Regions from separate parts of the Pontibacillus sp. ABV4_188 genome, predicted to be linked through region 3. Evidence: riboswitches for the same ligand, from Rfam matches in the RefSeq annotation. Region 3 holds a riboswitch; each other region holds the start of a gene.
The links. A riboswitch is a leader RNA that binds a small molecule or an ion and turns the genes downstream of it on or off. The one in region 3 is predicted to bind thiamine pyrophosphate.
Positions count from the first base shown of each region.

Region 1: it holds a riboswitch for thiamine pyrophosphate, as region 3 does, so the genes downstream of both, thiT (energy-coupled thiamine transporter ThiT) here and tenA (thiaminase II) in region 3, are expected to answer to the same signal.
Region 2: it holds a riboswitch for thiamine pyrophosphate, as region 3 does, so the genes downstream of both, ACYX4O_RS05375 (ABC transporter substrate-binding protein) here and tenA (thiaminase II) in region 3, are expected to answer to the same signal.

Region 1 covers NZ_CM149975.1:1,528,537-1,533,433, reverse strand. Annotated here, with positions in the region: gene ACYX4O_RS07770 (NADPH:quinone oxidoreductase family protein) at 1-72, opposite strand, end outside; gene ACYX4O_RS07765 (TetR/AcrR family transcriptional regulator) at 214-801, shown strand; gene ACYX4O_RS07760 (methanogen output domain 1-containing protein) at 818-1,474, opposite strand; gene thiT (energy-coupled thiamine transporter ThiT) at 1,760-2,350, opposite strand; TPP riboswitch at 2,439-2,539, opposite strand; gene ACYX4O_RS07750 (hypothetical protein) at 2,880-3,065, shown strand; gene ACYX4O_RS07745 (MFS transporter) at 3,733-4,897, shown strand, end outside.
Region 2 covers NZ_CM149975.1:1,062,794-1,067,690, forward strand. Annotated here, with positions in the region: gene ACYX4O_RS05365 (ABC transporter permease) at 1-598, opposite strand, end outside; gene ACYX4O_RS05370 (thiamine-binding protein) at 595-888, opposite strand; gene ACYX4O_RS05375 (ABC transporter substrate-binding protein) at 894-1,883, opposite strand; TPP riboswitch at 2,003-2,111, opposite strand; gene ACYX4O_RS05380 (Gfo/Idh/MocA family protein) at 2,404-3,384, shown strand; gene ACYX4O_RS05385 (Gfo/Idh/MocA family protein) at 3,398-4,441, shown strand; gene ACYX4O_RS05390 (DUF5412 family protein) at 4,709-4,897, shown strand, end outside.
Region 3 covers NZ_CM149975.1:1,422,873-1,427,769, reverse strand. Annotated here, with positions in the region: gene ilvA (threonine ammonia-lyase) at 1-782, shown strand, start outside; gene thiW (energy coupling factor transporter S component ThiW) at 1,296-1,784, opposite strand; TPP riboswitch at 1,870-1,979, opposite strand; TPP riboswitch at 2,375-2,481, shown strand; gene tenA (thiaminase II) at 2,655-3,353, shown strand; gene thiD (bifunctional hydroxymethylpyrimidine kinase/phosphomethylpyrimidine kinase) at 3,346-4,161, shown strand; gene thiM (hydroxyethylthiazole kinase) at 4,161-4,897, shown strand, end outside.

The DNA of each region.
Region 1 (4,897 bases), 110 kb from region 3:
TTGTCGTTCTACTACGTTCGTTGTAACTTGATCTTGTTCTTTTGTAGCTAATAAAGCGCGGAATGTCATAATCTAATTCCTCCTCTTTATAGGTTAGTCTTTATTTTCGATTCACTTTTTATTCTGACTGGTCAAAATAAATATGTCAATTAATTTGTCCCAACGGTATAATTTTTATACAATGATGGTACTATAGATAATTCGGAGGCTGACATGAAAAAAAGAGAGCAACAACGAAAAGAACAACTGCTTCAGGCAACTTTTGAAGCAATAGCAGATAAAGGGTATAGCTCGGTTACACTTCAAGACATCTCGAATTATGCAAGCGTCAGTAAAGGCGTGACCAATTATTACTTCAAAAATAAAGAAGATGTCTTCGCTCATCTATTAGAATGGCTAACCAACAAGATTTATCAAAAAGAAGCAAATGCAGTGCAACACGCTCATACTGCAGATGAAATGTTAGCCGCCTATGTGAACGCTGTATTCGTTGGGCCGAGGGAGAATGATCGATTTTACAAAGTATATCTGGACTTCCTTTCTTACGTTCCTAAAATCCCCCGTTTTCAAGAAATCAATCAACGTTTTTACAACAATTGTTTTTCTATTGGACAATCTATTATTTCTAAAGGGAAAAGTGAAGGAAAGTTTTTAAATGTAGACACTGAAAAAGGACCTAAAGCGATTCGAAGCCTAATTGATGGCTGCATTATTCAATGGGTGATGAGCGGGGACCATAGTCTGCATAAGATGTATAAAGACTTATGTTACGAATCCATTACAAATATGCTTAAAGATTAAAAAAAAAGAGACTTCCTTAGCGGAAGTCTCTTCTGTTCTTATTATCTTGCATATGAATCTGGGAACGAAGGTCTTCTATTTCTGAAACGAGGCTAGCGATCATCTCGTCGCTCTTACGTAACTCTTCACCCAACATCTTAATGGTATCTTCTTCCCACTGGAACGGATCTCCATTCTCAGGAGTGACGGGCAAATTCGAGTATTCTTCCCCACCCTGCTCTTCGTTCTCATTCAAATGAACCACAACGCGACAATGGTCGTCACCAACAGCAATTCGTTTATCAAGTTTGACTTTTGAGTACCCAAAGTGCCTAGAAGCAATCCCCCCTATTACACTAGAAGTCATCTGACACAAATGAGGCGCATCTTTCACCATATCTCCAAATGGACATTGATTTCCTTTAACAACAATTCGTTCAGGTGTCACTTCTTCTATCTCAAAGTGACCTCCAATATCATTCTTAATGGCAAGGATTACATTGACATATTGATCAACAGACCGTGTAGATTTAGCATCTACATATTGTCCCTCCATCCATTCTCCTGCTCGAATCCCTAGTTGTTTAATATATTCTTCGGCACGATCACCTATTGCTTTTTCATGTAGTGTTGCATACTGAGTAAGAAGTTTAGAGAGAAATGTTTGCGCCGTTAATGTTTGATTTTGACTCATTTGTTATTTCCCCCTTTAAGATATATTCCACATACACCTTTACCCTATTTATGGAATTATCAACCTTATTCTATTAATTATTTAAAAAGCTTTTTTATATATAATTCCACCTATTTCCAAAGGGATGAATCTCTCTTAGACCTTCTATATATTTAACTCGTAAATAAAGGCCTTTTAAGGCTAGTACTTCCTCAATCAAGCTGCTCTCAAACTCTATATTCAAACAAAAACGTGCCGCAGAGTAAATTTCCCTGCGACACGCAACTAATAAATATTGTTATAGAGTTAGGCGGATTTAATAGATTCGGATCCTCCAAAATGGAGTAACTTTGGCTGTTTGTATAAGATAATATTCAATATTACAGCGCTAATAATGAAAGATGGGAGCATATACCCGATGTTATACGTTAACGAATATATCCAAACAGGTGTGCCCTCAGGTGCAAATGAAGAGAAAAATACAATCCCGCCTATAAAGTGACTCATGAACCGAAGGCTACTACCAACTAGCGTCCCTAAAATAATATAAAACGTAAATGATTTTGCATGCCCTTCACGGACAGCTTTTAGAGCTGGTTTTGCGAAGATCCCGGCTACTCCGACCACTGTATATGCAAGTGGATAGTCCATTACATACTGCACAGGATGAACGATGAACGGGTTAATTAATGAGTTAAATATACCCACTAACAGACCTGTAGTTAAACCTCCTTTTAACCCCCAACGGTAAGCCATAAAGAAAATCGGCACCATAGCAAAAGCGATAGATCCACCTTGCACCCATAATGGAATCGTTAAAAATGGTAAACTTAGAACAGCACCTAATGCAGCAAACATGGCAATCTCCACCAAAAACAGGATTGAATTACGTTTCATCTTTACTCTCCTCCTTAAAGATAAATATGTACATACAAAAAAAGCAATGCAAGGGAGAGCTTTAAGATAAAAGTCCATTTGCATTGCGCCATCACTAAAGCCACATCCCTACGCTAGTACTAACTAACAGGTTCAAAGGGTCAGAACAAAGCGTTCAATCTCAGCCTTCAGGCTCCCCTTGTGGTCTTCTTTCTTATGCTTTTTTCGTTACTCCTATTATAGGTGAAGAAATTAGTGGACTCAAGTCATCAATATAAAGATTCTTCTATTTTCATCCAATATTTTCATATTTATTTCATATTTATGTGGTATACTAACAAGTGGGGTTTCATACTTTACTTATAAAGTTTTCTCAAAACCCTCATCCAAACATCCATTCTATCCTTCTCTATCTCTTCTACTTGCGAAAAATCTCCTTTATTAGCTCATATCGCTGTTTCTTTTTACCTAATTTTCGAGAATACACTTTTATTTCCTTCCTTTTGCTCCATCTACCCCACATCAATGTCCCAAAGAAGTTTACAGACCCTTGTATTACAATATAATTAAGTACTACAGCACTCATTTTAGCTGGTTAGTCTCGTCTCAAGATGTGCGTAGCTTATTAAATAGCGCGACAACGCTTCTAGGCGATGCTTTCTACTACGGTAATGGGTTCATTAACGTACAAGAAGCAATGAACGCAGCTACTACTACTTTTGCAGTAGCACAATAAATGAACTTTCCCCTTCGTTCCCCGGATCCTTCCGGGGAATTTTTTTGGCTTTAAGGTTTAATATTGTTATATTTTCAAGTATAGGGCAGATTGTTGAAGATATGAAGCATAGACATGTTAGTGTAAATAGGGTCGTTATTTTGTTGAGAGCTTGGGGTGTCTGGGGAACGACTCGCTTTCCGCGGGCGAGCTGTCGAGCTTCCTCGGGAAAACCACCCTGCGGGATCTCGTCGACCTCTTTCTCCCGCAGGAGTCTCCTCGTTCCCCAGACACCCCTTACCAGATTAAGTATAACGTCCCCTCAGCTCGAGTATGGCGGTGATCCAATATCCCCCTCTTATGTAGCATGCTTCCGTTCTACTATATATGGCAAAGGTGGTTCGGGGAATTGCGAGACTCCTGCGGCACTAGGAGCCTTGGGGAGACCCCACAGAGAGCGTAGCGAACGAGGAGGCTTCCCAGCTCGCCGCGGAAAGCGAGCGATTTCCCGAACCGCCTTACCCGCAATCTGAGCAAACGGAAGCATTCTCTCAATTTCGAGTCTTTCTTATACGGAACTCTTTAGGAAGCATATGCCTTTACAAAGATCCTTGATAAGCCTATGATGTTCCTTGGTGTTTATAATCGAGATTCCATCATGTAACAAAACACCACAGGAGGACTTATTATGACACAAACAAAATCACCGATATGGACGAAAAGCTTCCTTTTTATTTCCTTAAGCAATTTCTTCTTATTCCTAACCTTTTATGCCTTGTTAACCACATTACCAATCTTTGTAACAGATGATTTACAAGGAACAGAAGCACAAGCAGGTTTAATTGTTACATTGTTTTTACTATCAGCGATACTTGTGAGGCCTTTTTCTGGAAAACTACTAGAAGACTTCGGAAAGAAAAAAATGCTTCTCATAAGTCTTTTACTATTTATGTTGACTACCTTCGTTTATGTAGCAGCAACTAGTTTTTACTTATTATTAGCTTTACGATTCTTCCACGGTATCTGGTTCGCGATAGCCACTACAGCAGCTGGTGCAATTGCTGCAGACATTATACCAGATAGCAGGCGTGGTGAAGGACTTGGATATTTTGCTATGTCAATGAATCTTGCTGTTGTCGCAGGTCCTTTTTTGGCTTTATCGCTTTTAAACTGGATCTCTTTCTCAACACTCTTTATTGTACTTGGATCCCTTTTAGCAGGAGCTCTCTTTTTCACTAGCTTTGTAGCTGCTCCTGTTATGAATGAACCTTCTAAGAAGAAAAAAGTAACGCTGCATGATTTATTTGAAATAAATGCTTTACCCATCGCATTAGTAGGAAGTTTACTAGCTTTCACCTACTCTAGTGTTATATCTTATATTTCTATTTATACGAAATCTCTGGGATTACTAGAAGCAGCAAGTTTCTTCTTTGCTGTATTTGCTGTTGCAATGCTTATTTCGAGACCGTTCGTTGGGCGTATCTTTGACTCTAGAGGCCCAAGCATTGTTATTTACCCATCCCTAATTCTCTTTGCTTTAGGTTTATTTACACTAAGTATGACGACTTCTTCCTTTATGCTCTTGCTGTCAGCTACACTAATCGGTCTAGGCTACGGAAGCCTTGTCCCTTGTTTCCAAACACTAGCTATTCAGTCTGCTGATCACCATCGAAGCGGACACGCAACAGCAACTTTCTTTACACTCTTTGATACAGGAATTGCAACTGGCTCTTATGTTTTAGGTGTCGTAGTCTCCCTACTTGGATATAAACCTTTATATTTTGTAATGGGTCTGTTTGTGTTTATTGTTATGTATCTTTACAAAGTTATAAATAATAGAAGAAGGAATTCAA
Region 2 (4,897 bases), 360 kb from region 3:
TTGCACCTAACCACTCAGAAATAACAGCTCCCATCACACTGTATGTAGCGGAAATTTTTAACCCAGAGAATAAAGAAGGAAGCGCGTGCGGCCATTCTAGCTTCCAGAACGTCTGTTTCTTCGAAGCGCCTGCCATTTTCATATAGTGAAGCAATTCGGTACTTGTTTGCCTTAAACCATCCATCGTTGAAACAGCGATTGGGAAGAAGCAGACGAGAGTAATGATGATTAGCTTTGGCAACATTCCGAACCCGAACCAAATCACGAGTAATGGGGCAAGCACGATAATCGGGATATTTTGCGAGAAAATAATAAGCGGGTAGAACATGTTGCGAAAGATGGGAATGACGTGAAGCAAGATCGCAACAATAATTCCGACCGAGGACCCGATGAGGAATCCGGTAACAGTTAAGAGAATGGTAGAGTATAAATGGTGGTTATACACCGACCATCCCGCTATTCCTTCTTCCCACACTTGAGAAGGGGAGGGAATGAGCCACTCAGGGATTTCGAACAATCGACTAGCACTTTCCCATAAAATAAAGAGAAGGATGATGACCAACGTGGGCCGCCATCCTCTTAAGACTACTTGTTTCATTGTGAATACTTCTCCGTTAGAGACTCCATTGAAGCGCCGCTAGGTTGATAGAGCACTTTCACTTGGGAAATCACATTTAGACATCCCAGTTCCACCATGCGCTTATTCATCTTTTCAATCACATGAAAAAGCTCAGATAGTTCTCCTTCCATCGTCGTTTCAAGGGGATGGACCTCGTATTTCACTCCTGACTCTTCAATAATCGAAATCGCTTCGTCCACCATCGGAATCGTTGGTTCTCCGTTTGGGGTCTTCGGGATAATTTGAATACTGACTAATGAATTGGCCATTCTGATCACTCCTCTGGTAAGAATTCGTTTGTAAATGCTTCACTTGCTTTAAGCTCTTGATCGAGCAAACCGTTCTCATACATCCAATCGGCATAGTTTTGCCAAGTGGCTTTTTCCTGAATGCCCCACTGCTCCGCGTCGTCCTGGTATTTCGGGGACAGCCACTCCTGACTGGCTTTGACGAGTTTAGGGTCAAGGTCTGGTACGGCGTCTATTAAAATATCAGCTGATTTCTTTGGTTCATCGATCGCATATTGGTAGCCTTGTGACACAGCTTTCGTGAAATCTTTAACGAGCTCAGGGTCTTCATCAATATGCTTCTGGTTCGTTGTGAGAACAGGCGTATAGTAATCTAGTTTCTCCGAGTAGTCAGTTAAGTAGATCATATTTAAGTCTTTGCCACGAAGTTCAGCTTCAACGCCTGTCCAACCGTAGTAGATCCAAGCGAAATCAACGTCTCGCTCAACGGCTGTGAAGAAGTCGGTGTTACCCATATTCACAATCTCAACCTTCTCCGCATCAGCGTTTTCTTGTTTCATAAGAGACGAGATGACTTCTTTCTCAACAGGCGCCCCCCAGCCGCCGTATGTTTTTCCTTCGAAATCTTTTGGTGAGTCTATGTTTTTGTCTTGAGGGGATGCAAACCCTGATGTATTGTGCTGGATAATTGCTGCGATCGACACGACAGGGATTTCCTGCACGCGCGCCTTCGTAAGTGCTTCCTGAGCACTAATGCCAAAGTCAGCTTTTTCTGAGGCGACGAGTTGATCAGCCCCGGCTTCACCTGGCATAATGATTTCCACGTTTAGCCCTTGCTCTTTGAAATAGCCTTTTTCTTTCGCTACGTATAGCCCGGTGTGGTTCGTGTTTGGTGTCCAATCAAGGACAAGCGTCACGTCTTTTAGGGACTCGCCGTCATCGCCATTTTCCCCGCTCGTGCTCGAGCAAGCAGTTAAGAGAACGATAAGGCAAGTCCAAATCATAAGCTTCTTCAAGATGATTCCTCCCTTTTGTAAGTAGAGCGTTAAGAAACGGTAAGGGATTTTTTGAGAATCGTAGAAAATTTTTCAATAAAAAAAGCACCAGGTGCCATACCTAGGGTGCATATCATTAAAAAACGTTTAGATATGTTTCCTACGCTGGTCTCAACCAGATCAGGTTCTAAGGGTCCGTCTGTCTACAAGACGTCTCAACCAGTCGCACTGGTTCCCCTACATGTTACGTGTTTCTATTAAATTATGATTAACGCTCTTCCTAATTATGACTTTGCCACAGTTGTTTCAGAATTGCAAGTGGGACAAGGGGACAGGTACATTGTCCCGCTTATCCCTCCTGTAATCTTTTCACTTCATATAACAGTAAAAAGGTAAGAGAGATAATCGATCTAGATAGCTATCCTTATCCTAAAGTCGGTATGTTAAAATAACACTGTATTAAAGAAGCAGCAAACTAATAAGGGCTGCTTCTTTTTTGTATAAACGACATAACAAGAAACGTGATCGGAGGAGTATACATATGAAAATCATTCGCTGGGGCATTATTGGCTGCGGGGATGTCACTGAGGTAAAGAGTGGGCCGGGATTTCAATTAGCTGCCAATAGTTCACTCGTGGCTGTAATGAGACGAAATGGAGAGCTGGCGAAAGATTACGCGGAGCGTCACAATGTGCCAAAGTGGTATGACAAAGCGGAGGACCTTGTCAATGATTCAGAGGTAGATGCAGTGTACATCGCGACACCACCAGGCTCTCATAAGGAGTATACAGAAATGGTAGCGAAAGCGGGGAAACCTGTATACGTTGAGAAGCCAATGGCCCTAAATACGGAAGAGTGCCAGGCCATGATTGACGTTTGTGAGGAGCACGGTGTGCCTTTATATGTTGCGTATTACCGCCGTCGATTGCCTCGTTTTCTCAAAGTAAAAGAGCTGCTCGATGAGGGCGCGATTGGCGATGTTCGTTTTGTAACGATGGAGCAGACGCAAAGGCTTTTAGAAAAAGACGAAAACGGAGAATGGCCTTGGAGAGTGCGCCCTGAAGTGAGTGGTGGAGGTTTATTTTATGATGTGGCCTCTCATACGCTCGACCTCTTTGATTATTTGCTAGGACCCATTGAAGACGTGAAGGGGTATGCAGCCAATCAGTCAGACACCTATCCTGCTGAAGACAGTGTAAGTGGTAGCTTCCAATTTGAAAGTGGGGTTATGGGGACAGGCGTTTGGAATTTTGCCTCCTATAAGAACGAGGATCAGAACCGAATCGTTGGGACAAAAGGGGAAATCGTATTCTCAACATTTGATGAAGCACCTGTGAAATTGATGAACCAATTTGGTACAGAGGAATTCCATATCGATCGCCCAAGTCCGATTCAGCAGCAGCTGATTCAAACGATTGTAGATGAACTCATAGGAAAAGGACAGTCGCCTAGCACGGGGCGTTCGGCACTGCGCACGAACCGAGTGATGGATAAAATGGTTCAAGGTTACTACAAGAGATAAGGGGCGGATTCACATGAACGGGAAACTTAAAGTTGGGATTATTGGCGCAGGTGGCATTGCCAGAAGTGCCCATATCCCAAATTACCTAAACTACGGCGATGGGGTAGAAGTCGTAGCGGTGGCGAACCATAATAAAGATAAGGCTCTAGACTGCGCGCAAGAATTCTCGATTCCCCATGCATACGAAGACTACCGTGATATGCTTCGTGAAATGGAGCTAGACGCCGTTAGTATCTGCACACCGAATGCGTTCCATGCCGAGCAAGCAATCGACTCGATGCAATCGGGGTGCCACGTTTTATGTGAAAAGCCACCTGCCATTTCAGTGCATGATGCAGAACGAATGGAAAAAGTGGCGAATCAAACAGGCAAGCATCTTATGTACGGGTTCCACTTTCGTTTTCGTCCTGAAGTAGAGACGGTGAAGCGATTCATAGATGAAGGCGAAATGGGAGAGATTTACGCAGCTGAAGCCAAATGGAACAGAAGGCGTGGCATTCCAGGTTGGGGTGTTTTCACGAATAAAGAGCTTCAAGGAGGCGGCACTTTAATCGACAATGGCATCCATATGCTTGATGCGGCCCTTTATTTAATGGGCTACCCTGAGCCGAAGACGGTCCTAGGCGTTACATACGATAAAATTGGGAAGCGGCCAGGGGTTGGGCTCCTGGGCGAGTGGGATCACGAGAATTTTTCAGTTGAAGACATGGCTCGTGGCATGATCACGTTCCAAAACGGCGCCTCTCTTTTATTCGAATCCTCGTTTGCTGCAAACATTGCCGAGAAGGATGACAGAGTCCTTAAAGTAATGGGAGACCACGGGGGAGCTGATGTGTTTCCGCTGAATATGTATCAGGAGAAGCACGGAACGCTTCTTGATTTTACTGCTCCCTATGTGGATAAAGGCAATGCGCATAAAGAAATGGTGCATCACTTTGTGGAATCCATTCTCACTGGTAAAAAAATGAACCTACACGCCAATCAAGGAACCCTTGTTCAAAGAATTATTGAGGCTTTATACAAATCAGCTTCAACTGGACAAGCGGTGGAGATGTAAAAGGCCATATGGCTTTTTACATGGAATAGAGTAACCTACGAAAAAGACCAAATCGGTTAGATTTGGTCTTTTTCTTTAATAGAAATGAATGGGGCTTCAACAATCCTACACAATCACTATACCCGGAATAGCATAAGGAATTAACAGAGCTTGGGCCTTAAATTTCTTTAAGAAAATGTGATTTAGGAAGCAAATTGCCTAATTAGATCGTTGTTATTTTATGTTAAAATGATTGGAGTTTGTGAACTATGTTCGAGATAACTGTCATTGGCTGAGAACGGAGGAATGAAGATTTTGATTTTATTTGGTTTCTTAACATTTTTTGTTACCGCTATATTATTGTTAATTTTATGTATAAGGATCATAATTTCTTTCGTAAAAAAGACATCTTTTCCTAAAAAATTATTGATCACAACATTGTGTGGGGTTATTTTGGTTTCTTCAATTTATGTGTCT
Region 3 (4,897 bases):
ACGCACAAGGTGTCGCCTTGGCCGCTTCCAAAAGAGGATTCAAGGCGAAAATCTTTATGCCTGAGCATACGCCAGAGGCTAAAGTCAAGGCAACAGAGAGCTACGGAGCTGAAATCGTGCTGACCGGCGAATCCTTCCAAGAATCATTTGAAGCAGCATGTGCTGATCAGCGCCGAAATGGCAGCGTTTTTATTCATCCATTCGATGACTATGACGTGATGGCCGGTCAAGGTACGATTGCTCTTGAAATGCTCGAACAAAATCCATCCCTTGATACGCTAGTCGTTCCAATCGGAGGAGGCGGACTGATTAGTGGTGTCGCCGTTGCAGCAAAATCTGTTAAGCCGTCTATCAAAATTATCGGCGTGCAGTCTGCAGGAGCGAGTGCCATGTACAATCAGTATTACAAACAAGGACCTTCCACCTTAAAGAGTGTTTCCACCATTGCAGATGGAATCGCCGTGAAGAAACCTGGTCAAAACACGTTCCCACTCATCAAGCAGTATGTCGATGAGATCGTAACCGTGTCAGAAACACACATCGCAAAAGCTATCGTTACGATGCTTGAGCGAAACAAGTCACTTGTCGAAGGAGCCGGAGCCTCAGCACTTGCAGCTGTTCTCGAACACGGTTCCAACATCCAATCGAATCATACGGGAATCATCGTAAGCGGAGGCAACATGGACCTTGCGCGATTACCCATGATTCAAAACTTGAGCCAGCAGGAAGAACCTACCTCTGTCTCAGCCGTTCAAAAAAGCCCTTCATTTGTAGCTTCTTGAAAGCTATAACAAAAGTGGAAGCGCCCGGTTAACAACGTATAGACTGGACTTGAGCCACTGCGAGATCAAGGAAACACGATGAGCGACAAGCGAATCGATGTTGACTGATCGACCGGAGGTGAGGGAAGTCTACTAGTTGTTGGGCGCTGCAGCTAGATGAACAAAAGTGGAAGCGCCTGGTTAACAGCTAGATGCAAACAAGTGAACGAGAAGCCCAGTCCAATATGGTCTGGGCTTTTTCTTTTGGTTTAGGCGCACCGCGTACTGATCTCTTCCCTTTTCTTAAACTCCCCACCATAAAACGTCACTGAGTCAGGTTATCTCTCACCTTTTTGAAGTATCTAGCTTTCAAAAGGTCGTAGATAGTGTTGTTTTATGACCTTTTTACGGTTTTTGGCAATAAAAACGTCACTGACCAAGCCTTTCTCTTACCTTTTGGCTCCTCATCGACTATAAAAGGTCATAGATCAACATAGCTTTACTTAAAAACCGATTCACATCACACATTACACCTCAAACCCTACGAACACTCAACCTCTCCCCAACTCTCGACAGCACAAACCACCCAAGAAAAGCTCCTGACACACTACTTACGAAAAAAGGCGGTAAAAACGCCAGAGCCCCTACGGAAGTACCCATAAATAATTGCGCATAAGGGACTGCAAACAACGCACCGATTACACCTGTTCCCAACACTTCCCCCACAACAGCCAATCCTTTTCTCTTGGAAAACTTATAAAGAACCCCTGCCAACAAAGCACCGATCATCCCTCCTGGAAATGCTAAAAGCGTCCCTAACCCTAGAAGAACACGTAAGATGCCAATCATAAACGCAATGGCTACAGCAGGTAGCGGTCCTAAAGTCACTGCTGCCATAACATTGACCACATGCTGTACAGGATAGGCTTTAGCGATCCCAGCTGGAAACCATAACACTTGCGCCCCTAACGTCCCAATCGCTACAAAGATCGCCATTGTCGTGATCATTCTTGTTTTGTTCATTACATTCCTCTCCCTTTCTAAATAAGGGGAAACAAAAAAGCCAGGTCCTATAATAGACCTGACTTCGAATGGTAGAGTATACAGACGTATCGCCTGACTACTTCCCTCCGCTGGTATGACCCAGATCAGGTTCGTAAGAGTCAGGAAGCTCCATTGCTCCCCTCTCAGCCCATTCAGGCTCCCCTAGTAGTATCCTTAAATCTTGTAAACTTTGTTTATTAGACTAACACAACCTTCCAACTTTGCAAATCTTTTATGAATTTATTTTATTTAAGTGTTAACAACTAATTCCAGCTATCTAAATATTAGGATTAATGCGATGTTTTGCTACGGTTCTCCCCCCACATTATCGCAAGTTTCCGTTCTCCCCCTTTCCGCAAAGGTGGTCCGTGAAACTGCGAGACTCCTGTAGCAAGAGGAGCCTATCCAGTTCCGGCGTGGAGGACCTAGCGCGATAAGTCATCTTTTTTCCAAAGGCTAATCGCCTTTTCCAAAAAGCTGACTTATCCGTACGGTCCTAGGCACCACGCCTGCACTTTTAATCGTAGACAAATCCAGGAAACCTATGTTAAGGTATCGGTACAATATAGGAAGTCCACTAGGGGCGCCCATTTGATGGCTGAGATAAGGAGAAATCCTTGGTCCCTTTGAACCTGATCTGGTTAGTACCAGCGAAGGGAAGTGGAGTCGGTTGGATTTATTTTACCAATGATTAGAGGGCGTATATTCTCATATGACCTCTCAATCTATTACTTTATAATCCCGAAACCGCTCCAGTTCTAGGAGCGGTTTTTTTATATCCATCCCCAACCCCCTCCCTCCTCACTGCCTGGTTCACTTCCTATAAATCAAAACCAGGAGGCAACTACTATGTCATTTACTGAACAACTTCGTCACGATGCAAAACCAATTTTTCAAGCGATTTTCAACCATCCTTTCGTGAAAGGACTTGGAGAAGGTGACCTTCCAAAAGAAGCTGTAGCTCATTATGTAAAAGCAGATGCCGAATACCTTCATGCGTTCATGAATGTGTATGGAATTGCGATTTCCAAATGCAGCGATAAGGATGATATCACCTTTTTCAAAGAAAACATCGAATTTGTCCTACACAGCGAAATTCACCCTCACCACAATCTATGTACGTATATCAATACTCCGTATGAGGATTTGCAAGGATACCCCCTTCCTCCTACGGCTGATCACTATATTAAACATATGAAGACCCATGCTCACGAAGGAACGCTAGGACAAATATTGGCTGTACTCCTCCCATGTCCATGGACGTATCTTGAAATTGGGGAGTATTTAATGGAGCACGTGCAACCAACGCCTGACCACCCTTTCTATGAGTGGATTACCTTTTATGTGAATGATGAAATCAGATCCACTACTAACCAACTACGAGCAAAATTAGACACATGGGCAGAAACCGCTTCTCCTCGGGAAAAGAAAGCCATGAAAGACGCCTTTATAAAAAGCTGTCAGTTAGAGTGGGCATTCTGGGAAATGGCGTACCGACAAGAAACATGGCCCACATCAGCCATCAAGGAGGTGACCCGTCATGCGTAATGTGAAAGGGGCTTTAACTATTGCTGGTACGGACCCAAGTGGAGGCGCGGGTATTCAGGCAGACCTAAAAACCTTTCAAGAATTAGACGTATACGGTATGTCTGCCATCACTTCTGTTGTCGCGCAAAACACGCTCGGCGTCACGGGAGTTCGCCATCTAGAAGCTAGTTTTATAAAAGAACAGCTTGAATCCGTTACAAGCGACATGCCCGTTCACGCTGTCAAAACGGGTATGATCGCAAATGCGGAAATGATCAAGGCCATAGCGGACCACCTCCGCCCCCTTAGCTTGCCTCTTTGTGTAGATCCAGTCATGATTGCCCAAAGCGGCGATGCCCTTGTCGATCGAAAAGCACTCCAAACGATGCGTGATGAGCTACTCCCTCTTGCAACGATTGTCACGCCCAATATCCCTGAAGCCGAGGCGTTAACGGGAAAACGTTTGGAGTCAGAAGAAGATCGATACAAAGCTGCTAGAAGCATCGTACACGAATTTGGTTCTTCTTTTGTTGTGATTAAAGGGGGCCATCTTGATGGAGAAGCGGCAGACCTTTTTTACGATGGAGAAACGTTTGAGACTTTTTCCTCTCCTCGCTTTGATACATTGCACACGCACGGGACAGGGTGCACCTATGCAGCTGCGATTACAGCTGAACTTGCAAAAGGAAAAAGTGTAAAAGAAGCCGTGAAGGTTGCTAAGAAGTTCATCTCTCTTGCAATTGAACACACACTTGAGATCGGACATGGACAAGGCCCTACGAACCACTGGGCTTATAAAAAGAACCAACAGGAAGGAGAATATGTGTAATGTCTTACTTACGAACCTTAAGAGAAACGACGCCACTTATTCATAACCTTACAAACGAGGTTGTGATGAATTTTACCGCAAATGGATTATATGCTATTGGAGCAGCGCCTGTCATGTCTAAATCTCTAGACGAAGTTTCAGATATGGCCAGTATGACAAGTGGTGTTCTGTTAAATATCGGGACCCTTTCCTCTACTGATATAGAAGCCATGCTCCTGGCAGGAAAGGCTGCCAACGAAAAAGGAATCCCTGTTGTCTTAGACCCTGTTGCAGCTGGTGCTACCTCGTTTCGTCTCGAAACGTGTCACAGACTTCTAGATGAACTAGAGATTACTGCAATCCGGGGAAATGCTAGTGAAATCGCAGCCTTAATTGGTGAGGATCAGTGGCAATCAAGAGGTGTAGACTCAACAGGAGATGGGAACGTTGTGAAGCTTGCCCAACAAGCAGCCGCCTCCCTCAGCTGCTTAATCGTTCTTACCGGGGAAACAGATGTGATCACCACTAAGAAAGAAACCGTAGTTTGCCAAAATGGTATCCCACTTTTAGGGAGTATTACAGGGACAGGCTGCTTATTTAGTTCTATTCTTACGGCTTTTCTTTCTCTTGAAGGATCAAATGTTGAGAAAGCCACAGAGGCAATATCTGTCTATACGATTGCAAGTGAAATGGCCGCTGAAAATGCCCATGTGCAGGGCCCAGGAACTCTTCACCCTCACTTCCTCGATGCCCTTTA